4 regions of the Vibrio cyclitrophicus genome follow, and region 3 is predicted to be linked to each of the others. Evidence: predicted binding sites of a transcription regulator. Region 3 holds the regulator's gene; each other region holds the start of a gene.
The links. Region 3 encodes CRP, which controls carbon source genes, mostly activating them, when cyclic AMP is high. Its sites were predicted from a motif close to TGTGANNNNNNTCACA; they were not measured.
Positions count from the first base shown of each region.

Region 1: OCW38_RS16155 (NupC/NupG family nucleoside CNT transporter) is a predicted target of CRP. The motif match lies at 5,254-5,269, and genes of this name have one in related genera.
Region 2: OCW38_RS20730 (glycogen/starch/alpha-glucan phosphorylase) is a predicted target of CRP. The motif match lies at 4,707-4,722, and genes of this name have one in related genera.
Region 4: mlc (sugar metabolism global transcriptional regulator Mlc) is a predicted target of CRP. The motif match lies at 5,014-5,029, and genes of this name have one in related genera.

Region 1 is NZ_AP025481.1:241,824-249,453, reverse strand. It holds gene OCW38_RS16175 (efflux RND transporter permease subunit) at 1-406, opposite strand, end outside; gene OCW38_RS16170 (efflux RND transporter periplasmic adaptor subunit) at 410-1,663, opposite strand; gene OCW38_RS16165 (TolC family protein) at 1,660-3,093, opposite strand; gene OCW38_RS16160 (hypothetical protein) at 3,209-3,478, opposite strand; gene OCW38_RS16155 (NupC/NupG family nucleoside CNT transporter) at 3,778-4,986, opposite strand; gene OCW38_RS16150 (YajG family lipoprotein) at 5,430-6,050, opposite strand; gene OCW38_RS16145 (hypothetical protein) at 6,470-6,946, shown strand; gene OCW38_RS16140 (PTS sugar transporter subunit IIB) at 7,232-7,501, shown strand; gene OCW38_RS16135 (PTS ascorbate transporter subunit IIC) at 7,512-7,630, shown strand, end outside.
Region 2 is NZ_AP025481.1:1,341,180-1,348,809, forward strand. It holds gene malQ (4-alpha-glucanotransferase) at 1-1,899, opposite strand, end outside; gene OCW38_RS20730 (glycogen/starch/alpha-glucan phosphorylase) at 2,074-4,527, opposite strand; gene malT (HTH-type transcriptional regulator MalT) at 5,097-7,630, shown strand, end outside.
Region 3 is NZ_AP025480.1:296,420-304,049, forward strand. It holds gene OCW38_RS01310 (aspartate aminotransferase family protein) at 1-686, shown strand, start outside; gene astA (arginine N-succinyltransferase) at 794-1,813, shown strand; gene astD (succinylglutamate-semialdehyde dehydrogenase) at 1,853-3,310, shown strand; gene OCW38_RS01325 (DUF1338 domain-containing protein) at 3,522-4,313, shown strand; gene crp (cAMP-activated global transcriptional regulator CRP) at 4,491-5,123, opposite strand; gene OCW38_RS01335 (phosphoribulokinase) at 5,363-6,232, opposite strand; gene OCW38_RS01340 (YheU family protein) at 6,310-6,522, opposite strand; gene OCW38_RS01345 (hydrolase) at 6,621-7,628, opposite strand.
Region 4 is NZ_AP025480.1:1,092,887-1,100,516, reverse strand. It holds gene OCW38_RS05105 (error-prone DNA polymerase) at 1-2,267, shown strand, start outside; gene OCW38_RS05100 (chemotaxis protein CheV) at 2,610-3,551, opposite strand; gene mlc (sugar metabolism global transcriptional regulator Mlc) at 3,721-4,938, opposite strand; gene pyk (pyruvate kinase) at 5,258-6,706, shown strand; gene ltrA (group II intron reverse transcriptase/maturase) at 6,828-7,630, opposite strand, start outside.

The DNA.
Region 1 (7,630 bases), on a different replicon from region 3:
GCAGGTTGTTAATCGCATCAACCTTAGTCTTCACGTCAGTCAACAAAGTATCAAGATCATAAGTGCTGTTTTTTTCAATAGAAACATAGCTACCGTTCGCGTCAGAAGTTGACGTTATACGTTTAATGCCCGGCACGGTTTCTAGCGCGTCTTCAATCTTAATCGCAAGGCCTTCTTCCGCTTGAATAGGGTCGCCACTGTCATAGGTGACCGATACCGACACGACATCAGGCTCAAGACTTGGGAACGCTTCTTTACGCAACGTGTTAAGCGATAGCAGACCAGTAATGATCACACCCATTAACAGTAAATTCGCCGCCACAGAATTATTGGCAAACCAGGCAATCGCACCCGCATGTGGCTTGCTCGACGTCTGGTTAGCGCGTGCTTGGTTATCGTTCGACATGATTTAACCCTCCGCCTTAGCCAGAACGATCATACCTACTTTGAAGCTACTTAATGGACGTTTTACCACTTGTACACTGTCACTATTTGATACGTTTGGGTTATTCAACTTAGTTGGATCGACATAAATCAAACCACCTTTTTCAAACTCCACATTCGCGTTTGATTTCGAAAGCTGGCCATTTGCATCGACAAACCACAAGTCGCCCTGCTGAGAAATTGCGGAAGCGGGAAGCTGCCACAATTGAGTGAGTCGTTTACCAGAGATCGTTGCTTTTACAAATGTGCCCGGGTAAAGATCTTTCTGTTGTTCCAAAGGATTATCGACTTTCACGATCAAAGAACGTTGACGTGTGTCTTGCTGTAAATGCTGCTCAACTCGCTCGACATAACCTTGCCATTGGAACTGGCCATCAGAACTTGACAGAGTCACTGGCCATGGTTGCTGTTTCAGTTGCGAATTATCGCTGTTTGGTAAGCTCAACCATTGGCTTTCAGAAAGCGGCACTGATACCTCAACCTCATCAATGCTATAGAGCGTAGCGATCTGAGTACCCGTTTGTGCATAGCTTCCGGGTTGAACATCACGGCTCACGACCAACGAATCAAAAGGGACAACCAAAGTTGTTTTTTCGAGGTCTTGTTCAGCCTTAGCTAGCTCGAGTTTGGCGTTCTCTAGAGCTGCGGTGACTTGTGCTAATTGCGGTTCACGCAATACCAAAGGTGAATCAGGCTCGCCAGATAAACCAGAACGTTTCCATTCAGATTTGGCTTGTTCACCTTCCCTTTGTTCTTCTAATAAATCCAGTTGAGCTTGAGCAACATTCGCTTTTGCTTCTGTCACAGCTTGCTGATAGCTAGTCGAATCAATATTGGCGATCACCTCACCTTTGCCGATTACTTGTCCAGTTTCAAACTGTGAACTGATCGCCTCGACTCGACCACTCACCTCTGTTGAGAACATCAGTTCATAACGTGACTTCGCTTCTCCATAGCCCACAACTTCCGCTAAATAATCGCCTAAAGTTGCAGCAACAACCGACACCTGTTGCTGTTGTGAAACAGGTAAAGTCTTTACTGCAATAGACTTACTTCCAATAGACTTAGTGGTAACAGACTCAGTTTGAGGATCTGAAACTGTCAGTTCATTCGTATTCTGAGGCGAAGGTTGCACTTGAGAACCATTGTAAGCAAGGGCTGCAAAGATGCTTGAACCAGCAACTAGAGTAATTGCAATAGTGATGGTATTTAGTTTCATGAGGATACTCCCAAGCCCAGAGCTAGGCCTAAATAAATTCGGTTTACGAGACGGTTATAAATGGTTTGTGCTAGCTGTGCTTCAAGGTCGTAGGTTTGTTGCTGAACAGAAAGTAGATCAAAAATATCGACCAAACCTTGACGGTATTTCTCTTCATAACTGGCAAAGCTACGTTGTGCGCTTACTAATGCGTTTGCTAGGTGCTGCTGTTGAAGTGTCAGTGAAGATTCTTGCCCCATTGCGTTTTCCACTTCATTCACCGCATTTAACAGTGTTTCTTGGTAAGCCCAGTAGCTTGTTTCTGTAGTCAGGTCTGCAATCTCAGCTTGGGCTTTGAGCTTTCCACCTTGAAACAATGGTGCGGATACTTGGCCAAGCGCACTCCACAAAGGCCCGGTAAGCAACGCTTCACTCGGTGACTCCGCCATATCGGTTAGGCTTGCAGATAAGCTAATAGACGGCAGCATTGCTTTATATGCAGCATCAGCACGCAGAGTTTCCGCTTCGATATTAAAGAAAGCCGCTTGCAGATCGGGACGACCTGCCAGATCTTGCGTCGGAATGTTATCTAATGGATTAATTATGGTTGGAAATGAACCGAGATCAGTGAGAGACGCTTCATCAGACCCCCCACTCCACAGCCCCGTTAACAAAACCAACCCACGTCGACTTTGTGCAAGTTGCTCTTGGTAATCGGCCAAGGTTGCCTGAGTCGATGCGCTGCTCGTTTTCGCGTTATCTAAATCTTCAAGGCTACCCAGCCCTGCGCGGTAACGTTCTAAAACTAGCTCTTCGTTGTTTTCTAGAATCACCAAGCGCTGCGTTTCAATATCGACCAGCTGTTGCTTCAAACTGATATCAAGCCAACCTCTCATCACACTCGCGACCAAAAGATCTTGAGCGCCCTGAAGGTTAGCCTGAGACGTCGCAATGTCTTTTAAAGCTGCATTGTTTGTGTCTGCTAATTTCTGCCATAGGTCCAACTCCCAACCAACGGTGACATCCGTGGTATAAGTTTCAGTGGTGCTTGAACCGTTAGTGCCCTCGTCAGCTTGACCAGAAAAGCTCGCATCGACGGTTGGTAAGCGATCACCTGAAGTTACACCTTGCTGCGCATAGGCTATTTTGAGTGCTGTGATGTTTTGTTGGAGGCTTGGGCTGTTCTTCAGAGCGCGTTCGATATAGAGATCGAGCTCCGGTGCGTTCACTAAATCGGTGAGTTGTAGGTTCTTAGCGTCTAGATCTTGTTGAGTAGACGCTTGATCACTAGAAGCCAGTTGAATCAGCTCTGCGAGTAAGCTTTGTTGTGTCTGATTAGTGCTTTGCTCAGCTAGCGAAACATAGTCAGTCTGACTGGTTGTCGTGCAACCGATCAAACCAATTAGAGCAAGTGAAATAAGGGAATGTTTTAAAGGAAGATTCAATTTCATCTTCTTGTCTCCTGTAAGAATGGAGACAAGATAATGAGTTGGGGGTTAAGAGAGGGTTAAGGCGAGTGTTAACCCCAAAAGAACGTGCAAAGAGTCGTCTGTTTGAACTTATGGTTTAAGCTTCCGGCTTGCTTGAAAAGAGCCCACCGATTTTATAACCGATCGCATAGCAAACCACCGCGACAGTCACAAACACCAAAGCTGAGAAGACATAAGCCACCGATGCTGCGACGCCAGCGCCCCATACTACGCTAAACACCAAACCGAGATACGCTTCTTGCGGCCACTGGTAGATGGGAAACTGAGTGCCACCGGCAATAAGATAAACCATCGCAAACAAGCCGATAAAAGCAGTGATAATACCAATGAGAACGCGCATGTTCATGGGGAGACCTTTGATTTATTGGACTTGGTTGCCATTATCCTTCGTCGAAAACGGATGTGCTTAATCGAAACCGAATGCTATTAATCGAAACAGAATGACATTAATCGCAACCTAATGATATTCAAGTATATAGGATAAGAGAGACTTGCTCTATTACTCTTCCGAGTGAACCTTGTACACTGCAGAGCTATGAAAGTGTTAGCTTGAATCTGAATCAACTTAACGAGCAGGCACAAAAAAGCGGACACCCTTCTCACGTTGAATCCGCAAGAAAGATATTCGCTTCAACTGAATCTCGCTTAAAGCAGGATGAAGATACCCGCTAAACACGCACTCATTAGGTTTGCAAGCGTACCAGCAGCTACTGCTTTCAAGCCTAAGTTTGCCACTTCAGCACGACGCTCTGGTGCCATTACACCGATTGAACCCAGCTGAATTGCGATAGAGCCAATGTTAGCAAAGCCACATAGAGCAAACGTCACGATGACTTGGCTGTGTTCAGATAACAGCGCTTTGTTCTCAACGAAATCGATGAAAGCAACAAACTCGTTCATTACAATCTTCTGACCGATGTATGAACCCGCCATCAAAACTTCATCACTCGGGATACCAATGAGCCATGCTAAAGGCGAGAACAGGTAACCGAAGATAGCTTGCAGCGTAATACCCGCAAAACCAAACGTTTCACCCAAGCTTTCTAATCCTGTGTTTACCATCGCAATCACACTCACGAAGGCTATCAACATAGTACCGACAGCGACTGCCACTTTCATACCGTTCATTGCACCACTTGCCAGTGCATCGATCACATTGCTTTGGTCTGCTTTATCTAGCTCAATGTGCTCGTAATCACTTGGCGTACTGCGCTCAGGAACAATGATCTTCGCCATTAAAAGGCTACCAGGAGCCGCCATGAAGCTTGCTGCGATAAGGTATTTAAGCTCAACACCTAATCCGGCATAACCACCTAGCACGCTACCCGCAACCGATGCCATACCACCAGCCATGACGGCAAACAGTTCAGAACGAGTCATAGATTTTAAAAACGGTCGAATAAGAAGAGGAGACTCCCCCTGAGAAAGGAAGATGTTGCCCGTAGCGACCAAAGATTCTGCTTTACTGGTACCAAGCAGTTTCTGCACGGCACCACCAAGAATTTGAATCACTTTTTGCATTACGCCTAAGTAGTAAAGCGCGGAGATCAAAGCACTGAAGAAGATGATAATTGGAAGTACGCGAACTGCGAAAATAAAACCATCAGTGGCTAGATCACCGAAAAGAAAAGCGATACCAGCGTCCGCAAAACCAAGCAGGCTAGAAACACCGTTGCTCATGCTCGTTAGTGCCAATTGTCCCCATGGAAAATACAACACTAGGGCTGCGAAACCGATTTGAAGTAATAGTGCACGAGAGACCGTTTTCCAGTTAATCGCAGAACGACTTTCAGATAACAAGCACGCACAAGCAATCAGTGCAATCACACCGACAAGACCAAATAGAATATTCATAATGTGTCCTAGTAGCCCTTAAAGAGTGAACATGAGCCAAATAAATGACATCAAAGGAATAGGACAAAGAACCGCAAGCAAAACGCTACGCGATGAAGGAGCTAACAAAGTTAGCGAATGTAACAACGAGTTGTTCATGTAAAGATCACCTTATACAAGCAGTGGAACGTAGCTGGTCCGGTCCGTGGGGTCATTCACATATCCATGTGACGGCTTGTATTGGCTAAGCACCGGCTTAAAACCGGAAGAGAAGTATAGACAGTTAAATGAGACTTTCATCACATATTTTGACGCAAACGATCGCGCGGTTAAGGATTGCGCAAAACGGAGTGTTTATCGGTGAGATCGACCGGAGCAGTCAGATATAAGTTAACTAGATCTATTGTTAAAATAAAAAGCCACAGGACGTGGCTTTTCTAGAATATAAAAGAAAATACCAGTAACTAGTTTAGCAAAGCACTTTTTACTTCAACATCTTGAAAGATTTCTTCAAAACGCTGTTTATAGATAAGCTGCATCTCATTGATAATCGCGCCGCCATCCGGAACATCATTCTCACCTTGGAAGTTTTTACTCAGTAACTTCTTACCGGCTTCATCATAAATAATCACATTAACGTTGTACCAAGAGTTATCTGTGAACGCGTGGAAATCATACTTCCATTCATTCAAGACGAACATCATAGATTTATTGTCGAACGCTTTCATCTGCTCAACGACTTTTGTGATGTCTTCGTTTGGTGTCGTCTCGACTGAGTCCACCGTCACTTGCTGCTTCTTTAAGCCTGCAACGAGCCTATCAGTCAAAAACTGAGACATTGGTTGCTGAGTCGCCGTATTATATGAATAAGGTATCCCAAATGAACTGCGAATAATGCCCTCAAACTTTGGTTCTTTATCTTGGTCTAGAACGTATGGACGTTTATCAATGACAGCAATAGTCAGCGCTTTTTCTTGTGGGACCACACTCAATTGCGGAGCACTTTGTTCCGCAGTTAATACAGTTGCACAGCCAGAAAGCCCAAGCGATACTGCAACGAGCAGTAAACTGACGAGTTTTTTCATTATATTTACCTATCTTATTGTTTTGAATAGGATGTTCTAACAAAAACAGACGCAATCAGTAAACATTCATTAAATCAATAATTTACAAAACTACTATCAATGCAGATTTCATCACATATTTACCTGTATTTATTGACCAATTACCTAATAAAAAGCTACCTAACAGTCACTTGTAAACAAGCTTTATGAAATGAGCGCGAGATGTTTATGCCTTGTAGTGAGCAGAGTAATTGTGCAGTTAATTCTGTGTAATTATTACCCCTTTTCTGTGTTGTGCCTCATTTACCGCCACTTCAAGATTCATCTTAAGTTTAGATGCGTATATACTTTGTATTAACTCACCCATTCATTATCTATAAAAATTAGAGCTGATTAGATATAACAGCCATCAAAACGAAGAGAGGACACACGTGAAGAAAATGGAAGCTCCGCACGACATGAACAATGGAGCTAGATTCAAAACAAATAGACACGGCTATGTGACAGTAGTTGAATATTACAATACACATACTGTTATTGTTGCGTTTGAAAATACTGGAAATATTCGCGCTATTAGTGCGGCGAAATTACGTACAGGTCAACTTACCGATCGTTCAGTAGCTCCTGAGTCAATTATGATTGGTGAACAAGTTGAATCTGTAAAACACGGTATTCTTACTATCACCCAAGTCGAATCTGAAAATATTGTTGTGCTGACTAATGCGAATAATGAAGAAATTCGCATGCTCTTACCCGCAGTACAAAAAATGAAAGACAAGCTTGAAGATATAGATAATGAAAAAATTGAAAATCCAAAACCAACCTCACTTAGCCAATTAACAAAAAGAAGCAAAAAGACCAAAGACGTTAATAGCATGCTCAAGAAAATGCTTACCGATTACGGTCGATACGATTAATTGTCTATTTTCCTCAATAAAGCCGCTCGATGTTCACACCCGCACGCCTCAAATAAATAAGCCAATCTCTTTGAATAAAATACATTGCATATTCGAATAAAAAAGTTAAATTTGATCAAAGTCTCACTCTGTATCTTTGCTGAAAATTAACGAGACCCCCATCACAATCTCATTTTGACTTTGTGATGGAGATCTTATTGAATTCGTAATATTTCCATTACTATGCTCTCACACAATAAGAGAACGAAGCTTCTCAACCTTTAAAATCCAATTGAGACAAATATTATGAAAAAGATCCTTGTAGTTTGCGGTAATGGCCTTGGTACTTCACTTATGATGGAAATGGCAGTAAAAGAAGTCGCTAAAAAAATGGGTTTTGAAGCAGAAGTCGATCATGAAGATCTATCATCTGCGGCTTCAAGTAATGCTGATATTTGGGTAGCAGCAACAGATGTTGCAAACCAGTTAAAAGAAGGCGGAAAAGAGAATATCATCAGCCTTAAAAATATTTTTGACAAAGCATCCATCGAAGAACAATTAAAAACTTTCATGTAAGGTCAAATTTATGCAAAACTTTTTCGAGTTCATGCTTGGCTTATTAAAAGAGCCAGCAATCATGGTAGGTTTAATTGCTTTCATTGGCCTTGTTGCACAAAAAGCAGATATTTCCACCATTTTAAAAGG
Region 2 (7,630 bases), on a different replicon from region 3:
GAAGCCATGCCATGCCACTGAATCTAAGATACCTTGTTTGCACTCCAGACGGTCATCGAACAAGGTTTCTAGCTGTTCTGCATCTGGGTATAAACCAATCTCTTGACCCATTTTCAAGTCATCACAGTGCCAGAAGCCGCGAAGCGTTGGCATATCGTGAGTACACAATGCTGCCATCGATTGTGGTGCGTAGTGTTTCGGTGAAATGAAACCACCATCGTCTTCCGATGTTTCGAAGAAGAACACTTTGTAAGAATGTACGCCCGCATCCGCTAGGATATCAACGATTTCGTCTGGCACGGTGCCTAAATCTTCACCGATAACGCTGCATTGGTAACGGTGAGATTCAAGCGCCAGAATCGAAAGCATATCTTGCACTGGGTAGTAGATGTACGCGCCTTGGGTTGCGTTCTCACCTTTTGGAATCCACCATAAACGCAGCAGACCTAAAACGTGATCAATACGAAGTGCACCACAATGTTTCATGTTGGCACGAAGCAATTTAATGTACGCGTCGTAGCTGGTTTCTTGAAGTACTTCAGGGTTCAGCGGTGGTAAACCCCAGTTTTGACCTAAAGGACCAAGAACATCCGGTGGAGCACCGATACTCGCATCCATCACTAGGTTGCCTTCATCTGCCCACGTTTCGCTACCTGAATCCGCAACGCCTACCGCTAAGTCACGGTACAGGCCAACAGCCATCCCCTTCTCTTCTGCAAGAGACTGGGCATCGTTGATTTGGCAATCCGCTAACCATTGCAGGTACATGTACAGATGAACGTTTTCTAGGTTCTCTTTGATGTATTTCTGTGTTGCTGGGCTTTCGAATGTGCGGTATTTCTCAGGGAATACAGGCCAGCCCCACATACCTGAATCTTCAGCATGTAACTCACCATGCAGAGCATCAAACGCCGCTTGATGCATCAGGCTTTCACCGCCTTCTTCAACAAACGCTAAGAACGCTTGTGCACGATCGCTGTTTTTATCTAAATGACGAGTCTTAAATTCTGCGAATAACAGAGGCAAGATGCTCATCTTAAGCTCGGACACTTCAGTGTAATTCACCCAGTGTGCTTCACGAGCTTTCTGTAGGCGCTGTTGGAATTCAGCACTGCCTACCGTTTGTTGTGCTTCAGCACTTAACGCGAATTCAGGTACTGAGCTCACATCAATGTATAATATGTTCAACCAACGACGTGAGGACGGGCTGTATGGGCTCGCGCCTTCTGGGTTCGCTGGGAATAATGAGTGGATTGGGTTTAGACCAACAAAATCACCACCGCGAGACGCGATATCGGCAACAAGTTGTTTTAGATCGCCAAAATCACCAATGCCCCAGTTGTGCTGAGTTCTGAGAGTGTAGAGTTGAACGCTTGGTCCCCAAAGCTTTTTGCCTTGCTCGATTAGTGATTGCTTGAAACACGCTTTTGGCGTAATGATTAATGTCATCTCGTAAGGCTTCTTACGGCGCTTACGGCTCACAATTAGCTTGTGGTAACCCCATGCCAAATCACTTGGCAATGCAAACACTAAAGGGCCACCCTCTGCACGCTCATCACGAACGACTTGAGATTGAAGATAGCCTTCAAGTACCTCTCCTTGCTCGGTTTCTAAGCGCCAGCTGAACTCACTTTCACGAGCACTTACACCTAGATTAAGCGCCACTTCTACTGGCTCACCGTCACGCAAGACAAGAACTGGGTCTAGTACATCTTTTTTGTGTTTTCTTTCTGCTGATTTTAGCAGTGCATCATCGCTGCTTGTATCGTAGCCCAATGAAGCCAATAGAGACGTAATCGTCTCGTCTGATACTTGTGCTTCATCGCCCCACGCACTAACGTAACTGTCGGCAATATTTGCCATTTCTGCGACTTGTTTTAATACGGTCTGTTCTTTCATCGCTCTCTCCGAAAACGTTCTAACGCTTTCAATTTTGTAGGGTTGTTATTTAATCTGTTGTTCATCAATCAGCTTGTGAACGATTCAGTTTATAAGCCGTTAATTTGAAACTACTGGCTTGTGCACAAGTCAATTGAGCCAAGGCAGAAACTGCCTTGGCTGCTTTTGGGTTTATTAACGGTTAACCGCTTCAAGTTTCCAAATATTATTCACGTAGTCGCGGATTGAGCGGTCTGATGTGAACTTACCAACCAATGCTGTGTTAAGAATTGCTTTCTTAGCCCAACCGGCTTGGTCTTTGTACTGCTTGCCCATGTCTTCATGTGCTTTCACATAAGATGCGAAGTCAGCAAGACATAGGTATGGGTCACCACCGTCTAGCAGGCTATCAAACGTTGCACGCAGGAGGCCTGGTTGACCTGGAGAGAACTCATCGCCTGTCAGTAGGTCTAGAGAAGCTTTCAGTAGTGGGTCAGCATTGTAGTAGTCGTAAGGGTTATAACCTTGAGCTTGCAACGCCACAACACCATCAACGTCTAGGCCGAAGATGTAGATATTTTCATCGCCAACTTCTTCACGAATCTCAACGTTTGCACCATCCATCGTACCGATAGTTAGAGCACCGTTTAGAGCCATCTTCATGTTGCCCGTACCTGATGCTTCTTTACCAGCTAATGAAATTTGCTGAGAAACGTCTGCTGCTGGAATGATGATTTCAGCCATGCTCACTCGGTAGTCAGGGATGAATACCACTTTCAACTTGTTGCCGATACGAGGATCGTTGTTAATCTTCTCTGCAATCTTGTTAACCGCAAAGATGATTTCTTTGGCTAGGTGATAACCTGGAGCTGCTTTCGCTGCGAAGAAACATACACGTGGCTCACACTCGAAACCAGGTTCGTTTAGAATACGGTGGTACAGAGATAGAATGTGTAGCAAGTCTAGGTGCTGACGCTTGTATTCGTGTAGACGCTTGATTTGCACGTCGAAGATAGCGTTAGTATCTAGCTCGATACCCATGTTTTCTTGAACCCAATCAGCAAGACGCTGTTTGTTTTCTTTCTTAACAGCCATGAATTCTTTTTGGAATTTCGCGTCTGTTGCAAACTTAGCGATGCCTTCTAGCTGCTCAAGTTTTGCAGGCCACTCAGTACCGATCTTACCTGTGATTAACGTAGATAGACCTGGGTTACAGAACTTCAACCAACGACGTGGCGTGATGCCGTTCGTTACGTTAGTCAATTTGCCAGGGAAGATTTCGTTGAACTCAGGGAACAAGTCTTTCTTAACCAGTTGTGAGTGAAGTGCAGCTACACCGTTTACTTTGTAAGAACCAATCACACATAGGTTTGCCATGCGAACCATACGGTGGAAACCTTCTTGAATGATAGAAAGCTTCGCTTGTTTCTCACCATCACCAGGCCACATCTTGCGAACTTCTTGCATGAAGCGGTGGTTAATTTCAAAAATAATTTCCATGTGACGTGGAAGAAGACGATTGATCAAAGATTCAGACCAAGTCTCTAGTGCTTCTGGAAGCAGTGTGTGGTTCGTGTACGCGAACGTGTGAGCACTGATTTCCCAAGCTTGGTCCCAAGTTAAACCTTTCTCATCGATCAGGATGCGCATCAATTCAGGGATAGCGATAGTTGGGTGCGTATCGTTCAGTTGAATCGTTTCTTGTTTAGGAAGGTCTTCTAGAGAGAAACCTGCTGCTTCGTGACGACGTAGAATATCGCGAACAGACGCTGCTGAGTGGAAGTACTGCTGCATTAGACGCAGAGTCTTACCTTTCTCGTGGTTGTCATTCGGGTAAAGTACTTTAGTGATGTTACCTGCATCGATTAGCGAGTGTTGCGCTTCGAAGTAGTCACCGTTGTTAAAGCTTGCTAGTGAGAATGGTGCAATTGCCTGACATTCCCAAAGACGCAGCGGGTAAACCGTGTTTGACTCGTAACCTACGATAGGTAGATCCCAAGGCATTGCTTTTACTTCCATACCCGGAACCCAAGTACGAACTTCTTTACCGTCGATGTATTCAACTTCTACATGACCGTAAAAACCAATGTGTTGTGCTAGTTCTGGACGAGCCACTTCCCATGGGTAACCTTCAACACCACGCCATGCGTCAGGTGCTTCTTGTTGACGACCGTCTTGGAAAGACTGTTTGAATAGACCATATTCGTAGTGAAGACCGTAGCCTACTGTTGGGTATTCTTGAGCGGCACAAGAATCCATGAAACAAGCAGCTAGACGACCAAGGCCACCATTACCTAGTGATGGATCGCGTTCTTCTTCTAGAAGATCCGTTAGGTTTTGACCTAGCTCTTCCATTGCATGAGTGATCTGTTCGTACAGACCCATGCTGATCAGGTTATTACCGGTTAAACGACCAATCAAAAACTCTAGTGAAAGGTAGTTAACGCTCTTCGCGTTCTTAATTTTTTCGTCATTTTCAGTTTCTAACAGATCAAATGTTGTGAGTTCTGCTAGCGCACGCCCCATTGCTAGGTACCATGCGCGGCTATCTGCGTTTTCAATCGTTGTTGCGTAGGTTGCAGATAAATGCTTCTTAACGCTTTCTTGGAACGACACTTTATCGAAAGTTTTTTGCTGAGTTGGTTTCATTTCAGAAATCTCGCTTTTAATAGTTCTAATTCATCTGTGACATATCGTGCATGGTCACCATTAACTAAACATCCTCCCGCCCGTACGACTAACTAGGAGTAGATGAGAGGGCGTAGGGGGCGTACCGACATGGGGTTAGTGATCTGACTCTCATGTTCTGACTTAGAACAAAAACTTGGAGTGACTGAGATCACAAGGTCCCGTTCGATAACTTAACTTCAATTGATGTGACTTTTATTTAACCCATTTGAAGTTATTGCCAAATCTGATATTTAGATCACGAAAAAATTTCTCTCGTCTCATCTTTTACATAAAATCTTGTACAGGGGAGGACAAGGTCACATTAAAAAAACGCCCCACTAAGTGAGATATGTCACAAATAAAGGGCGTAGAACATCAAAAACCTGCAGGAGTGCAAGGTTTCTGAGGAGGATCATAGTCGGTATCGTTTGGCATCACGTACTATGACTGAAGACTTAAGTAATCAGGCGAATGTCATTGGACATGTACTCAACGATAGATTGAGATAATCCATAGCATAAGCCACGGAATAGGTGAAAAACTTAAACATGTGGATCCCTTCGAAACTGACTCGTCCCGGCCGCCTACATAACGCAATCTTGCGACCGAGAGTTCTCGATCTGCTACAACATGCAGATTGCTATAAGCTAGTATTGTTTCGCTCTCCAGCGGGATACGGCAAAACCACCATGGCTGCGCAGTGGCTGGTAGATAAACCCAATGTAGGTTGGTACAGCATCGATGATAGTGACAACGATGCATTCCGGTTCATCAACTACCTCCTACAATCACTCAATAAAGCGACTCAAAATGCCTGTCCTAACGCCCAAAAATTGGCAGAAAAACGACAGTTTTCATCACTGCATTCTTTATTAAGTGAAGTGTTTGCTGAGATGTCTGAATTCCATCACGAATGTTTCCTGGTGCTGGATGACTATCACTTGGTTAATAATGATGACATTCATGAAGCGATGCGCTTTTTCCTCAAACACATGCCCGACAATTTAACGCTTGTGGTAACCAGTCGTGGTACACCACCACTTGGCACAGCAAACCTGCGCGTTCGTGACTTAATGATCGAATTAGGTAATGACTCGCTGGCGTTTGATACCGAAGAAACCACACGCTTTTTCAATCAACGTGTTGCCGATGGCATTGATGACACAACGGCAGACAGTATTTGTAGCTATGTAGAAGGTTGGCCTTCTGCACTGCAACTTATCGCGCTTCAAGCACAACACCAAAAACGCACACTTGCCCAATCAGCCGAGTCGTTCTCTCACTTTAACCATGCCCACCTTTGGGACTATTTGGTTGAAGAAGTGTTCGATCTATTAGACAAAGAAACTCGACACTTCTTAATGCAATGTTCTGTGCTTGATCACTTCAATGACGAATTAGTCTGCGCACTGACACAACGTGAAGACGCACTCGGAATGATTGAATCACTCAACCGTTTTGGCTTATTCATCTACCCGCTTGAGGGCGAAAAAAACTGGTACCGCTTCCATAATCTGTTTGGTGAATTTCTAGCACACGAACGTCAGGCGCGAATTCCTCAGCAAGAAGCTGAATTGCATCGAAGTGCCGCTAAAGCGTGGATCAAACAGAAAACGCCTCACCAAGCACTACGACATGCACAACGTGCTGAAGACCCGGACCTGATCATTCAAATTCTTACAGAGCACGGCTGGCCGATGTTCAACCAAGGTGAGTTGTCTTCGTTAGAAATGGCGATCAAGCAACTGACCACCGATCAGCTTTACAGCGAGCCTAAGCTATCAATGCTGCGCGCGTGGCTTGCACAAAGCCAGCACCGCTATGATCAAGTGGGTACTTTGTTGGAAGAGGCTGAAACTCAATATCAAGATCGAAACATCGAGCTCGATACTCAACAACAAGGCCAATACAATGCCTTGCGCGCCCAAGTCGCCATCAACAGTAATGAACCTGAAAAAGCATTAGAACTTGCTGAACTTTCGTTGAGTCAGTTAAACACAACAGTTTATCGTAGCCGCATTGTAGCAACCTCGGTTGTTGGTGAAGTGAATCACGTAATGGGCAACCTCAGTCGTGCGTTACCAATGATGCAACAAACAGAGAAACTCGCGCGCCAATATCAGGTTTACCATCAAGCCTTGTGGGCCATTCTGCAACAGAGTGAAATTTTGATTGCTCAAGGCTACGTTCAAGCGGCGTTCGAACTGCAAGACAGTGCGTTCAAATTGATCGAAGAGCATCAATTACAATACGTACCTCTACATGAGTTTCTATTGCGTGTACGTGCCCAGATATTCTGGTGTTGGAACCGATTAGATGAAGCAGAAGAGTGTTGCTACAAAGGTTTAGATATTCTTGGTCACCATTCACCAAGTAAGCACCTGCACAGCTATTCAATGCTGGCTCGTATTTCACTGAGCCGTGGAGAGATTGATAAAGCATCAAAGTTTATCGACCAAATTCAACACCTATTACGCCAATCCACCTACCATGTAGACTGGACGGCGAACGCTTCTCTTTCTCTGATCCTATTTTGGCAAGTAAAAGGCGATAAAGAAGCCATTCGTGATTGGTTAAATGTGGCGGTTCGACCTGAATCAGCGAGTAACCACTTCTGTCAGCTTCAATGGAGAAACATTGTTCGCGCTCATATCATCCTTGAGCAATACGAAGACGCAGAAGAAGCATTGGCATTCTTGAAGAGTGAAGCTCAACGCTCTCACCTTGTGACGGATACCAACCGAAACTTAATCGTGGAAGCGGTACTGCGCACCCAAATTAACGACGAAGACAGTGCTCGCGTACTTCTTGAAGAAGCCTTACACATGACTAACCAAACCGGTATGGTTGGTAACTTCTTAGTAGACGGTGGCACAATTGGTCATATCTTAGATAAGTTGAGCAACAAGCCGGGCTTAGGTGATTTAGAACGTCATCGTGCGCAGCAGATTATGAAAGATATCTCGACGACTCAGCGTAGCCGATCGGTTCACTTCGATGAAGACTTTGTTGAGAATTTGGTTAATCACCCTAATATCCCGGAGCTTGTGCGTACTAGCCCACTCACTCAACGTGAATGGCA
Region 3 (7,630 bases):
CCGCGCTAGAAGCGCACATCTCTGATCGCACATGTGCAATCATGATGGAACCTCTGCAAGGTGAGGGTGGCATCATCTCTCCAACCTCTGAGTTTGTGAACACCGTTCGTGAGCTGTGTGACAAGCACAATGCGCTGCTTATTTTTGATGAAGTGCAAACAGGTAATGGCCGTACGGGCAATTTTTATGCGTATCAAGGCCTAGGTGTGACACCTGATATCTTAAGTACAGCAAAATCACTCGGTGGTGGTTTCCCTATCGGCGCGATGCTAACAACGACTGAACTCGCGACACACCTAAAAGTCGGTACGCACGGTTCAACATACGGCGGTAACCCACTAGCGTGTGCCGTTGCTGAAGCGGTTGTTGACGTCGTTAGCCAACCAGAAACCTTAGCTGGCGTAAAAGAGCGTGAAGAGCTATTTCGTGACGGCTTAGCTAAGATTAATGACAAATATCAAATATTCAGTGAAGTTCGTGGTAAAGGCCTATTATTAGGCGCTGCACTAAATGACGAGTGGCAAGGACGTGCACGTGACGTATTAGTAGCAGCAGGCGAACAAGGCTTGATGGTATTGGTTGCGGGTGCAAACGTGGTTCGTTTTACGCCATCACTGGTTATTACTACACAAGAAATTGAAGAAGGCTTATCAAAACTAGACAAAGCAATCGCTACGCTAGTTTAGCCTAAGCGGCGTCATAGGAATGATCGCCATTAGAGCGATCCCATGACGTTTTGCTAAAGGCCCAAGCTTCTGGTTTTGGGCCTATTTTGCATCTGGAGGGAATATTGATGCTAGTTGTTCGCCCAATTAAACTATCTGATTACGACGCGTTGCATACCTGCGCTGTTGAGTCAGGACATGGATTCACATCTCTTCCGGTTAACGAAGAACTGTTAACCAATCGTATTACTCACTCTGAATACAGCTTCGCGAAACAAGACGTGACCGAGCCCGGTGATGAAGGCTACCTGATGGTTGGCTACGATACCGAAACCGGAGAAGTGGCGGGTACGACCGGCATAGAAGCCTCGATTGGCTGGGATGTACCGTTTTATTCTTACCACATCAGCAAAGTAGTCCACTCATCACAAAAGCTAGGCGTGAACAACGTCGTTAAGCTACTGACTTTCGGTAATAACTACACCGGGTGCAGTGAGATCTGTACGCTATTTTTGCGTCCAGATTTCCGTGGCGGCTTGAACGGTCGTTTGATGTCGAAGTGTCGGTTTTTGATCATGGCGGAACACCCAGAGCGTTTCTCAAAAACGATTTTTGCTGAGATGCGTGGTGTATCGGATGCCGAAGGCAACTCTCCTTTCTGGCAATGGCTGCAAGAGCACTTCTTCTCGATTGATTTCACGCTTGCTGATTACCTAACCGGTATTGGTAAGAAAGGCTTCATTGCTGACCTAATGCCGAAGCTGCCTATCTACGTGAACCTACTGAGCAAAGAGGCTCAGGCGGTGATTGGAGAGGTACATGATAATACGCGCCCTGCACTTAAGTTGCTGGAACGTGAAGGTTTCACTAACCGAGGCTACGTTGACATCTTTGATGCGGGGCCAACGGTTGAATGTGATTTAAGAAACATTGAATCGGTACGTTATGCGATTCGTGCTCAAGTAAAAATTGCAGAGCACTCCAGCTCTAAAGACTTCCTAATTGGTAATACCTCGTTCGAGAACTTCCGCGCAGTCGCTGCGAAAGGTGCGTATGACCAAGCAAGTGACACAGTGATTTTATCATCTGAAGTAGCAAGCGCTCTTGAAGTAAAAGAAGGCGAATTCGTTCGCATGTTAGCTCAGTAAGAGCAGCGATTATCTGTCGAAGATTTTAAGGATAGAAGTATGACTCAGTGGATAGCAGGACAATGGGTGGCAGGTCAAGGTGACGCCATGGCATCAGTAAGCCCATACAATAATGAAGTAGTATGGCAGGGTGATAGCGCAACTCCTGCACAGGTTGAATCTGCAGTAGCAGCGGCTCGTGAAGCCTTCTTAGTTTGGAAAAAACTGAGCTTTGCCGAGCGTGAAGCGATCGTGTTGAATTTTGCTGAGAAAGTTAAAGAGAACAGCGAAGAAATAGCACAAATTATTGCAAAAGAGACGGGGAAACCGATTTGGGAAACGCGTACTGAAGCGGGCGCGATGGCGGGCAAAATTGCTATCTCTATTCGTGCTTACCATGAACGTACTGGTGAAGCTTCACGTGAAGCTGCAGGCAACCAAATTGTACTGCGTCATCGTCCATTAGGCGTAATGGCAGTATTTGGTCCTTATAACTTCCCTGGTCATCTACCTAACGGTCATATTGTTCCAGCACTGCTATCGGGTAATACCGTGGTATTTAAGCCGTCAGAGCAGACACCTTGGACGGGTGAGTTTGCGATGAAACTATGGCAAGAAGCTGGCCTTCCTGCTGGCGTAATTAACCTAGTACAAGGTGCCAAAGAGACAGGTATCGCACTGGCTGATGCTAAAGGCCTTGATGGCGTGCTGTTCACAGGTAGTGCCAATACCGGTCATATCCTGCATCGTCAATTCGCGGGCCAACCGGGCAAGATGCTGGCACTAGAAATGGGCGGCAACAACCCTATGGTGATCAGCGACCAATACGGTGATGCAGACGCAACGGTATACACTATCATCCAATCAGCTTTCATCAGTGCGGGTCAACGTTGTACATGTGCACGTCGCTTGTATGTTCCAATAGGAGATAAGGGCGATCAACTACTGGATAAGCTCGTTGCTGCGACCTTGAAAATTCGTGTCGATCAGCCATTCGCTGAGCCAGCACCCTTCATGGGCCCACAGATCTCTGAAGCTGCGGCTAAGTTCATTCTGGACGCACAAGCGAATCTGCAATCGTTAGGCGGTGTAAGTCTAGTAGAAGCAAAAGCGGGTCAAGCGGCGTTTGTTTCTCCTGGTATTATCGACGCAACCAACATTGCTGAACTGCCGGATGAAGAGTACTTTGGTCCATTGCTACAAGTGGTCCGTTATCAATCGCTAGAGCAAGCGGTTGAGCTAGCTAACGACACACGCTTTGGTTTATCTGCTGGCTTAGTATCAACAGATGATTCTGAATGGGAATACTTTGTTGACCATATCCGTGCGGGCATTGTTAACCGTAACCGCCAGCTAACAGGCGCAAGTGGCGATGCTCCATTTGGTGGTCCAGGTGCTTCGGGCAACTTACGCCCAAGTGCTTACTACGCGGCTGACTACTGTGCTTACCCTATGGCTTCAATGGAAGGTGGCGAAACTCAACTTCCGGCAACGTTTAGCCCAGGTATTGAGCTTTAATTTAGGCTAATGAGTCTTAGGCTTATGCGTTAAGTTTGAAATAGGAAGCGGTGCTATCGCTTCCTTTTTCCATCACGCCCAACACCTAGATTGGGCAGTAGATAATAATAGAAAAGTATGTCACAGGCTGATGGCTGCTGACTCTGTGTCTCAGCCTCTCCCTTTCTAATCCAAATTACTAGCTTGCTAGAACCTCTGACAAGGAGTCACCATGACGCCCGATCTACTCTTTAAATCACTTTGGGACGATTACATTCACAGGCTTTGTCCATCGGCTGAGAAAGTACATCACTTGCTGAAAGAAGACGAAGCTCTGATTAATGATCACATTGCACTGCGTACTTTCAATGTTGCTCCGCTAGGTATTGAAACATTGGCTAAGCCTTTCCTTGAGCTAGGTTATAAAGCGTGTGGCGATTACTTGTTTGAGAGTAAGAAGCTAGTCGCGAAGCATTACGAGCACCCAGATCCAAATCAACCTAAAGTGTTCATTAGTGAGTTGAAGGTCGAAGAGTGTTCAAGTGACTTACAACAGATCGTTGCTAAATTGGTTGAGCAAGTCGACGTAAGCAAGCTTCAAGGCCATGAATTCTTATTTGGTGGTCGTCTATGGGACTTGAGCTTCGCAGATTTCCAAGTGCTTGCAAAAGAAAGTGAATACGCGTCTTGGCTCGCAGCTCATGGTTACGGTGCCAACCACTTTACAGTGAGCGTTAATCAACTCGATGCTTTTGATGAAGTGCAGGCAGTGAATGATTATTTGAGCGAATCAGGCTTCACGATCAATGCATCTGGTGGCCAGGTTAAAGGCTCTCCAGAGGTCTTATTAGAGCAATCATCAACAATGGCAGATAAAGTCCCAGTTTCATTTGTTGAGGGCAATGAGATGATTCCTGGAGGCTTCTATGAGTTCGCTAAGCGTTATGCGATGGCTAATGGTGAGCTTTATACCGGTTTTGTGGCAGCATCGGCTGACAAGATCTTCGAAAGCACTAACGGTTAAAGAAAGATACGAGTACGGACTTTACCCTAAAGATGCAGATAGGCTTCGCTTCGAGAGTGTTTGCGCTTCGAAGCTGTAGGTGTTTCATTCGTATTTTCTTTGTAGATCTTTAGAAAACAAAAAAGCCACCAAATTTGCATTTGGTGGCTTTCAAATTTTAGGCTCAGTTAATCGAGATTAACGAGTGCCATATACCACGATAGTTTTACCGTGTGCAGAAATTAGGTTCTGCTCTTCTAGCATCTTCAAGATACGACCAACTGTCTCACGAGAACAACCAACGATCTGGCCAATCTCTTGGCGAGTGATCTTGATTTGCATGCCGTCAGGGTGAGTCATTGCATCTGGTTGTTTTGCTAGGTTTAGTAGCGTTTGTGCGATACGACCAGTTACGTCAAGGAACGCTAAGTCACCAACTTTTTGGCTAGTTACTTGTAGACGGTTTGCCATTTGCGCTGATAGACGCATTAGGATGTCTGGGTTCACTTGGATAAGTTGACGGAATTTCTTGAAAGAAATTTCAGCTACTTCACAAGGAGATTTTGCACGAACCCAAGCTGTACGCTCTTGGTCTTCTTCGAATAAGCCTAGCTCACCGATGAAGTCGCCTTGGTTTAGGTAAGAAAGAATCATTTCCTTACCTTCTTCGTCTTTGATAAGAACTGCCACAGAACCTTTAACAATGTAGTACAAGGTTTCTGCCTTTTCACCAGCATGAATCAAAGTACTTTTTGATGGGTACTTATGAATATGACAGTGTGAAAGGAACCACTCTAATGTTGGATCGGTTTGAGGTTTACCTAGAACCATAATATCTCACTTCCTCTGCAGGGTATGCTTGCCGCTTTCCGTATTTTAGCTAAGCCTGGATTGACTTGTAGGATAAGAGCACTCGTTGAGCGCTGCAAGCTATCTTGTGTTTCGTTTAAGAATAGTATCCTTTTTCAGGTACTATTTCTTGATTTTAATCGTGACCAAGCTACGATTTTTTACGCAAAATTGTGCACATGATCACGGTATGAAAAGTAATCAACCAGAATGGTGCTCTGTTAACCAATTTTTCCGGTTTCGATGAGTTGTTGTAGGATCGGCCTTACAATGAGCTCCATAGCAAAACTCATCTTCCCTCCTGGTACCACAAGCGTGTTGTGGCGAGACATAAATGAGCCATCAATCATAGCTAAAAGGTAAGGGAAATCGACGTTTTTGATGCCGCGCAAACGTATAACAACGAAGCTTTCGTCTAAACTTGGGATCCCTTTAGCGTTGAGAGGGTTTGATGTGTCTACCGTTGGAACACGCTGAAAGTTGATGTGAGTACGCGAAAACTGAGGAGTAATGTAGTTAAGGTAATCATCCATCGAGCGAACAATCGAGTCCATTACTGCTTCACGAGAATGACCACGATCGCGTGTGTCGCGAACGAATTTCTGGATCCATTCTAAGTTGACGATAGGTACCATGCCGATCAGCAAGTCGACGTGTTGAGAAACATTGATATCGCCATCAACCACACCGCCGTGCAGGCCTTCGTAAAACATCACATCTGAATTTTCTGGGATCTCTTGCCATGGCGTAAAGGTGCCTGGCATTTGATTGTAAGGAACGGCTTCATCGAACGTGTGCAGGTAGCTACGTACCTTGCCTGTACCTTCGTTACCGTATTTACGGAAGAACTCTTCTAGCGCACCAAAGTCGTTGGCTTGTGGACCAAAGTAGCTGATGTGCTTACCTTGCTCGCGCGCTTTACGGATCTCGACATCCATCTCTGGTCGAGTGAAGCGATGGAAACTATCCCCTTCAACCCAAGCGGCCTTCACGTCCATCATATTGAACATTTTACGGAAGGCTTCTGAGGTGGTGGTGGTGCCGGCTCCTGATGAACCCGTCACCGCAATAATTGGATGTTTAGCGGACATGACAACCCTTGTCTTTTGAGTAACTTACTTGTTAGCAATCGTTTACCACTATAACACGGCTCCTTTATGAGCGCAGCCTAGAAGCGTTTTGTGACTTGAATATCAACGGTTTCATGCAGCTCAGAAAATACGATACTGACTTCTCCTGAGGCTAATTGATGTTTCACTTGGTCAATCTTGTTTTGCAATGAAACCTCTACATCACCGTAGTCTGTACCTTCACGCAGCACGAACTCTTTGATGAGGTTTTCCAGTGTTTCTGGTGCAATGTCTTGCCATGGGATGATCATAAATACTTCTCTCTTTTATATTCATAAATAGGTTTATTGATGTGTTGATTACTGCGTCTAGTGACGTCTACCACTCAGTCCTTAAAAAGGCTCGGTCATTATGCCGAATCTTGGATACTTTCATAGTAGGCTGGCAATGCTTCTTCTAGCCAAAACCTGGGCTTGAGCGTGCTACCGGTAATGAACCCCACATGGCCACCTTTCTGAAACAAGCGATAATCAATATTGTCTGGTAGTACGAATTTTGGAATAACATCATCAGTCATGAAAGGATCGTCTTTAGCATGAATGATCTGAGTCGGTAGCTTAATCTTATTCAGTTTTGGAAGCGCTGAACATTGAGCATAGTAGTCTTGAGCATTCTTAAATCCATGCAGAGGCGCAGTGATCCTTTCATCAAACTCATACAGTTTGTCTATTTTTTTGATGGTTTCAGCGGAGATACCTATTTTTTCTTGTAACAGCTTAACCTTTTTCAAGGCATTCGATTTGAGTGAGTTGAGCAGGTATTTTTTATAGAGCCTAGAGAAGCCTCTTTCAATACGACTGGAGCAGCAAGCTAAATCAAAAGGAGCAGAAACTATCGTTGCCGCCGACAGTAATGGGTCGTCCGCATACTCAGCCAAGTAGTTCGCCAGCATGTTTCCGCCTAGAGATATACCAACCGCAACCTTTGGGTTATTGGGAAATTGCGCGTGTAAGTGTCGTAGAAAGAAACGAGCATCTTCTACTTCTCCTGAATGGTACGCGCGAGCCAAGCGATTCGGTTTTCCGCTGCATCCTCTAAAGTGCATCATCACGGATAACCAACCATCTTTAGCAAACGCATTCATCAGTCCATTGGCGTAAGGGCTTTCAAAGCTGCCTTCCAAACCGTGGAATAGAACGAAAATGGGCTTATTATTCGCATCTCCTCTGCTTTTATTATCACTATTGGGGCTATCTCCCTTCGGGTCCTCGCTCCATGCAAGGTCGAGGAAATCACCGTCGGGAGTTTCTAAGGTTTGCCATTGAGGATCAAATAACGCCTGCTTTCTAATAAACCGTGGCACTAAGGTTTGTAAGTGCGGATTAGAGAGACCAGCCGCTGCGGTAAATATTGTCATAA
Region 4 (7,630 bases), 800 kb from region 3:
GTTATCTACGCATGTTAGTCGAAAAAGGAAAACGAGCTCGCTTCCCGCAAGGCGTGCCTAACGACATTCAACAAATCATAGAGAAAGAACTGGGGCTGATTGACGAGCTTGACTACCCTTTCTTTTTTCTCACGATCCACGACATCGTCATGTTTGCCAAAAGCCAAGGGATTCTTTACCAAGGTCGAGGTTCAGCGGCCAATTCCGTGGTCTGTTACTGCTTAGAAATCACCTCTGTCGACCCAAGACAGATCTCAGTATTATTTGAACGCTTCATCAGTAAAGAACGTGATGAGCCGCCGGATATTGATGTCGATTTTGAGCATGAGCGCCGTGAAGAAGTCATCCAATACATCTACAAAAAATACGGTAGAGAACGCGCAGCACTTGCCGCAACTGTCATTTCATATCGCTTCAAAAGTGCAGTAAGAGATGTCGGCAAAGCTTTAGGGCTACAAGAAACTCAGCTGGATTACTTCATAAAGAACACCAACCGCAGAGACAAAAGCTTAGGTTGGCAGGCTCAATTAACTCAATTGGGGCTGCAACCGGACTCTTTGAAAGGTCAGCAATTTATCCATTTAGTTAATGAGATCATCGGCTTTCCACGTCACTTATCTCAGCACGTTGGTGGCTTTGTGATCTCTTCTGGGCCTTTGTACGAATTGGTTCCCGTCGAGAATGCAGCTATGCACGATCGAACCATCATTCAATGGGATAAAGATGATCTTGAAACCTTAGGGCTGCTTAAAGTCGATGTACTCGCGCTTGGTATGCTTTCTGCGATTCGTAAGTGCTTCGACCTGATCAAACGCATTCACGGGCGATCACTCACCATCGCAGAGATCACTCGCCTCAAGGACGATCCTCAGGTTTATGGCATGATTCAACGAGCAGACACGGTCGGTATATTCCAAATTGAGTCACGCGCGCAAATGAGCATGCTGCCAAGGCTCAAACCAAGGACTTATTACGACTTGGTGATTCAAATCGCTATCGTGCGTCCTGGGCCTATTCAAGGCAATATGGTTCACCCATTCTTAAAGCGTCGAGATGGTATTGAGCCAATCAGCTATCCATCTAAGGATGTTAAATCGGTACTGTCGCGCACCTTAGGTGTGCCGATATTCCAAGAACAAGTGATTAAGCTCGCGATGGTGGCAGCAGGGTTTACAGGTGGAGAAGCGGATCAACTCAGACGCGCCATGGCGGCTTGGAAGAAAAATGGTAACGTCTTTAAGTTCAAAAACAAGCTCATCGAGGGCATGCAAAATCGCGGTTATGAGACAGAGTTTGCTGAGCAGATATTTAAACAAATATGTGGTTTTGGTGAATACGGCTTTCCAGAAAGCCATTCCGCCTCATTTGCCGTTTTAGCCTATTGCTCAGCTTGGTTGAAATGTTACTACCCAGAATGTTTCTACGCGTCTTTGCTCAATAGCCAACCCATGGGCTTTTATAGCCCTTCACAGTTGGTACAAGACGCACAACGACACAATGTGGCGATTCTTCCAGTATGTGTGAACACCTCACAAGACAACCACATAGTCGTTGAACATCAGAATGGTTTAGCGATTCGCTTAGGGCTACGACAAATCAAAGGGTTCAGCGAGCATGGAATCCAAAGCGTGCTCGCCAATCGCCCACATTCCGGTTATCGCCATCCGAGCCAAGTGAAACAGTTGTCGATGAATAAGAAGGACATAGAGTTACTCGCGTCAGCTAATGCGTTACACAATGTTTCTGGTGACCGTTTTCAGACACGCTGGGCAATGATGGATTCAGCATCTGACTTACCGTTATTTAGTCAAGTTCACGACGACATAAAACACTCACTTCATCAACCCAGTGAAATGCAAAATTTATTAGAGGATTTCAGTAGTGTCGGGATTTCGCTAAATAAGCACCCTATCACCTTACTAGAAGAAACTAATCGATTAGGCCGCTTCACACATATGAAAGACTTAAAACAACAAAGACATAAATCCATGGTCACGGTCGTTGGTTTAGTCACTGGTAAGCAGTCACCCGGCACCGCAGCCGGTGTCACCTTTGTCACATTAGAAGATAACACGGGCAATATTAACGTTGTGGTATGGGGAGCCACCGCACGCGCACAGCAACAAGCTTATCTGACAGCGAAGGCTTTAAAGGTGCAAGGGGTCTTAGAGAAGGAAGGCGAAGTCGTGCATGTGATTGCGGGAAAGCTCATCGATATTACCGATGAAATTACTGGCTTGAACACCAAATCACGAGATTTTCATTAGTTGTGAATTATCAGTAACGGTAAAAATAGCCATGCCATCAAAGACCAACGAAAGAGACGTAAAAAACAGAAAAGGGAGCCTTCAGCCTCCCTTCAATAAAAATTGTTGAGCTATCACTCAACGTCAGCTTCCGTACGTCTTTTCTTAAATTCCCTATATAGTAATAAACTCAAAGTCATTACAACTTTAGAAGTTAACCATATCATTAAGAGAAACTGCCTTAGATTGTGTGTGAAAAGTTACGCTAATCGTTGAGCATATTTCGTTACGATAAATATGCTTCATCAATGTTAACAAACGTTTTCTATAAGATCATTAAAAATAACCGTACAGCAGGTTTAATTATAATAACTGACGCATTCTCTCTTGAGTCACTTCAACTAAGAGGTCAGGTTGAAATTTAGAAATGAAGCGGTTACACCCTACTTTTTCAACCATAGCTTCATTAAAACTTCCGCTTAATGAGGTATTTAGTGTGATAAATAGATCATGCATTCTAGGGTCAGTACGTACTTCATGAGTCAGCTTATAGCCATCCATTTCAGGCATTTCGGCATCAGTGATCATCAGCAGGATTTCTTGATTAATGTCTTTGCCTTCATCACACCATCCTTTAAGTAAGGTTAGCGCTTCTAAGCCATCACAGCACTCGATAATGTTCAAACCCAGTTGTGACAAGGTACCTTTAATCTGATTACGAGCGGTTGAAGAATCATCAACGATAAGCACGTTACGCCCAACCATTTCATTGGCTAGCTGCTCGTCTAAAACACCTTCAGAAATAGAAACGTCGTAATCAATGATCTCGGCCAACACTTTCTCGACATCGATTATCTCAACAATTTTATGCTGATCTTCTTCTTGAATATGTGTGATAGCTGTAAGGTAATTTGCACGACCCGCCGTCTTCGGTGGTGGCTGAATTTCAGTCCAAGTCGTATTCACAATATTACGGACTTGCCCAACCAAGAAACCTTGTACCGTTCGGTTGTATTCCGTAATGATCAAGTTACTTTCTTGAGACTCAGCACGTGATGGAGGAAAGCCAATCGCACTGCGCAAATCAATAACAGGAACAGATTCGCCACGCAAAGAGGCAACCCCTGTAATGTGATGGTGAGAGCCCGGTAAGCGAGTGAGTACTGGTACTTTTAAGACTTCTTTTACTTTAAATACGTTAATCGCGAATAATTGACGACTATTTAAGCTGAATAATAAGAGTTCCAGACGGTTTTCACCAACTAGCTTGGTTCTCTGATCAACCGAATTTAAAACGCCAGACATACAACACCTTAGGGACAAATAATAACTGTGGCTACAATAGCCTACTTCAATAGGTTAAAGCAAAGCGCCAATGCACAGAATGCTTAAACTAAGTACAACAAATAATGTTATACAAAGCTTAAGTACATGGAAAGGTTTCAGGTAAAGCTAAAAGACGGGTAAAAAGAAGTTAGCCTTCAATCACTTTCATTAATAATTGACCATCATATAAGGCCTGCTTGATAAGCGCGGCACCTGGCATGGTCGCCTGCTTATAGAATCGAGACTCCACTAACTCTAAGTCTTGATGGTAAACCGACAAGCTCTGCTCTTCGATACACTTTTGGATCGCAGGATACAACACGCTCTTTGCCTGATTGATAACGCCACCAACCAAGACTTTCTCTGGATTGAAAAGATTAATCACAATCGCTATCGCAGCACCTAAGTAACGACCTAACTGTTCGATCACTTCTACTGCAAGAGGGTCTCCATCGGCAGCGGCAGCACAAATCTGTTCAATAGTTACATCTTCAAACACTGTCAGTGTCGATGCTTCACCATTCGCCAATCGTTCTTTTACTTGATCACGGATCGCCTGGGAACTCGCGACCGTTTCTAAGCAGCCTCGGTTACCGCAGTGACAAAGTTTGCCCTGCTTATCGATCTGGATATGCCCAAGTTCACCAATATTACCATGTCGACCTTGCAACACTCGGCCGTCGAGAATGATCCCGGCACCTACACCGTGGTGAATTGAGATAAGAACAGAATTATCGTTATCTTGTGAGTGACCAAACAGCTTCTCTGCTAATGCCCAAGCTCGGGTATCATTGGCGATAAAGACAGGTAGCCCCGTTTCTTTGTAGATCTCAGGACCCAACGCTAAATTTTTAACGTTGTAGTGCGGCATTTGCAACACAATACCTTGCTCAGAATTGACCAAACCTGGCAATGTGATTGCAATACTCGTCACCCTGTCGAGTTGTTCAGCATAAGTTTGGAAAAACTCATCAATCTCATGCAGAAGACGTGCAAGTACATCATCTTGATCACGTTCATGAATATCAATTTTAGTATCGATAAGCACGTCGCCACCCAACTCATGAAGTGCGATGGTCAAATATCCACGACCAAGACGCATTGACAAAAATTGCCAACCCTCGTTATTGGTTTGCAAACCGACAGCAGGACGCCCACGAGTAGTGGCTTCTTGAACCGTGGTTTCGTGAATGAGGTGAGCTTCAATGAGTTCACGGGTAATTTTAGTAATACTCGCCGGAGCCAACTCACTTTGCTTGGACAGATCGATACGAGAAATAGGACCTCTAAGGTCAATTAGTTTATATACACGACCAGCATTGACCTGTTTGATATGATCAATATGGCCCGGTTGAGCCATGTACATTTTACGCTCCAGAAATCATCAACAGGTTAATTTTTTTACTTTGCGAAGTAATTGTGAAGTCACTTGGTATATCGCCGTGACCAGTATCACGTATATACATGAATCTTTGTGTATCTAGTCAAATAGTTTGAGAAAAATTAACACCCATATCGATAAATTGAGACTTAATTTTCAGAATGAAACATCGCATTTTTGCTCTGAATTCAATAATTGGAGACAAATAAAGAAATATCTCCCTAGCTCCCAATAAATTATCAATTAATGCATATACTTAATTCAGTCTTTTGAAAGATTACTTGGTCTCACTCTAGGAGTATTCATGACAGCCGAATTAAGAAAAACGAAAATCGTCACAACGCTAGGCCCCTCTACTGATAAAGGTAACGTGCTTGAAGAAATCATCAAAGCAGGTGCCAATGTCGTCCGTATGAATTTCTCGCACGGCACTAGCGAAGACCATATACAACGCGCAGAAAACGTCAGAGCGATAGCAAAAAGACTCGGCACTCAAATCGCTATTCTCGGTGACTTACAAGGTCCCAAGATTCGTGTGTCGACATTCAAAGATAACAAAATACAACTTACCGTCGGTGACCAATTTACGCTCGACAGCAGCCTAGGTTTAGGTGAAGGCGATCAACAAGCCGTCGGTCTTGATTACAAAGAGCTCCCTAACGATGTATCCGCTAACGACATTCTGTTACTCGACGATGGTCGTGTTCAATTAAAAGTCACCAAGGTGGAAGGCTGTCGCGTTCACACAGAAGTCATCATCGGTGGTCCTCTTTCCAATAACAAAGGCATTAACAAAAAAGGGGGGGGGCTTTCCGCAGAAGCGCTGACAGAAAAAGACAAGCGCGATATCGTCACTGCAGCTCAAATCAAAGTCGATTATTTGGCCGTTTCTTTTCCTCGCAACGGTGAAGACATGCATTACGCTCGCCAGCTTGCACGGGAAGCTGGCTTAGAAGCTCACCTTGTCGCAAAAGTAGAGCGAGCAGAAACAGTAGCAACAGTTGAGAACATGGATGACATCATATTAGCCTCAGATGTGGTCATGGTGGCCCGTGGTGACCTCGGAGTGGAAATTGGTGACCCTGAGTTGGTAGGAGTACAAAAACAGCTTATACGTCGTGCTAGAGCGCTTAACAGAACCGTAATCACCGCAACGCAAATGATGGAGTCGATGATCTCCGCGCCAATGCCAACCCGCGCAGAGGTGATGGATGTAGCCAATGCCGTACTTGATGGCACCGATGCTGTCATGCTTTCGGGGGAAACAGCGGCGGGCGATTACCCAGTAGAAACCGTGAAATCAATGGCAGAAGTCTGTATTGGTGCAGAGAAAATGGCGGGCATTAATAACCAATCTAATTACCGTATTGACCGCACCTTTGTTACCGCCGAAGAAACCGTTTCGATGGCGACCATCTACTCAGCAAACCATATGGAAGGCATTAAAGGCGTAGTCACTCTCACCGAGTCAGGGCGAACTGCACTGATGATGTCTCGCCTGAGTGCCGACATGCCTATCTATGCCCTGTCTCGTAACGAAGGAACGCTTAATCGTTGTACTTTATACCGAGGCGTGACGCCTATTTACTTTGAAACAGAGGCCAAAGACAGCTTTGATATTGCACTATCAACATTAGATTGCCTGAAAGAAGAAGGATACCTTAAATTTGGCGACCTCGTGATCGTCACCCAAGGCGATATTATGGATGTGGCGGGGTCAACCAACTGTATGAGAATCCTACCGGTCACATAAGTCTAATCACTAGAGTCTAGAATCCTAGGTTTAGGCATAAAATTAAGAAAACATCGAGTAGGGTGAGGCGTTACCGCCTCATCCCTCTCACAGAACCGTACGTACGGACCTCGTATACGGCTCATGCACACTTCCATTCAGCATATTGGCTGAACACATACCCTGTCCTTATTGTCCCAAGATTTACCAATCCTTGGTCATTAAACCATTGATTTGGCATCGCATAGCTTGATAGTGGACTCGCTGCACTGACCCAACTTGTCATTGAGATATGCTGGAACGGCGGCTTATACCCTAACTGTTTTAACTTTCGATGTAAGCGTTGAGGCTTCTTCCAAAGTTTCAACTGGATACTACGCAGTCTTCTTCGTAGCCATCCTGCTAGTCTTGAGAACTCCCTGCTGCTATTGGTGATCCTGAAGTATTGGCTGAACCCTCTTAACACTGGGTTTAGATCTTTTATGACTTGCTCAAGTGGCTTACCGCACCCTCGCTTCGTCATTCGCTTTAACTTGCTTTTGAACACTTTCAGTTTTTTAGTTTGAATGCGGGTAAATTGACTCCCGATTTCTACACCTAAAAACTTCACGCCATCACTGCTGTGCGCTATATGTGATTTCGTCTGGTTCACTGTGAGTTTAAGCTCTCCTTCTAAGATCTTCGTCGCTTGTGCAAGGGCATTCTCTGCCCCTGCCTTGCTACGACAGAAGATGAGTATGTCATCCGCATAACGAACGATCCTATGGCCGCGCTTTCGCATTTCCTGATCGAACGCATCAAGGTAGATATTGGCTATCAAAGGACTGATAACACCACCTTGTGGACTTCCTAGCTCTGTCTCCTGCCAACTACCGTCTATCATCACCCCACTTTTTAGAAACTGTTTTATCAGCTCTAATACACTGCTATCTGTGACTCGTTTTC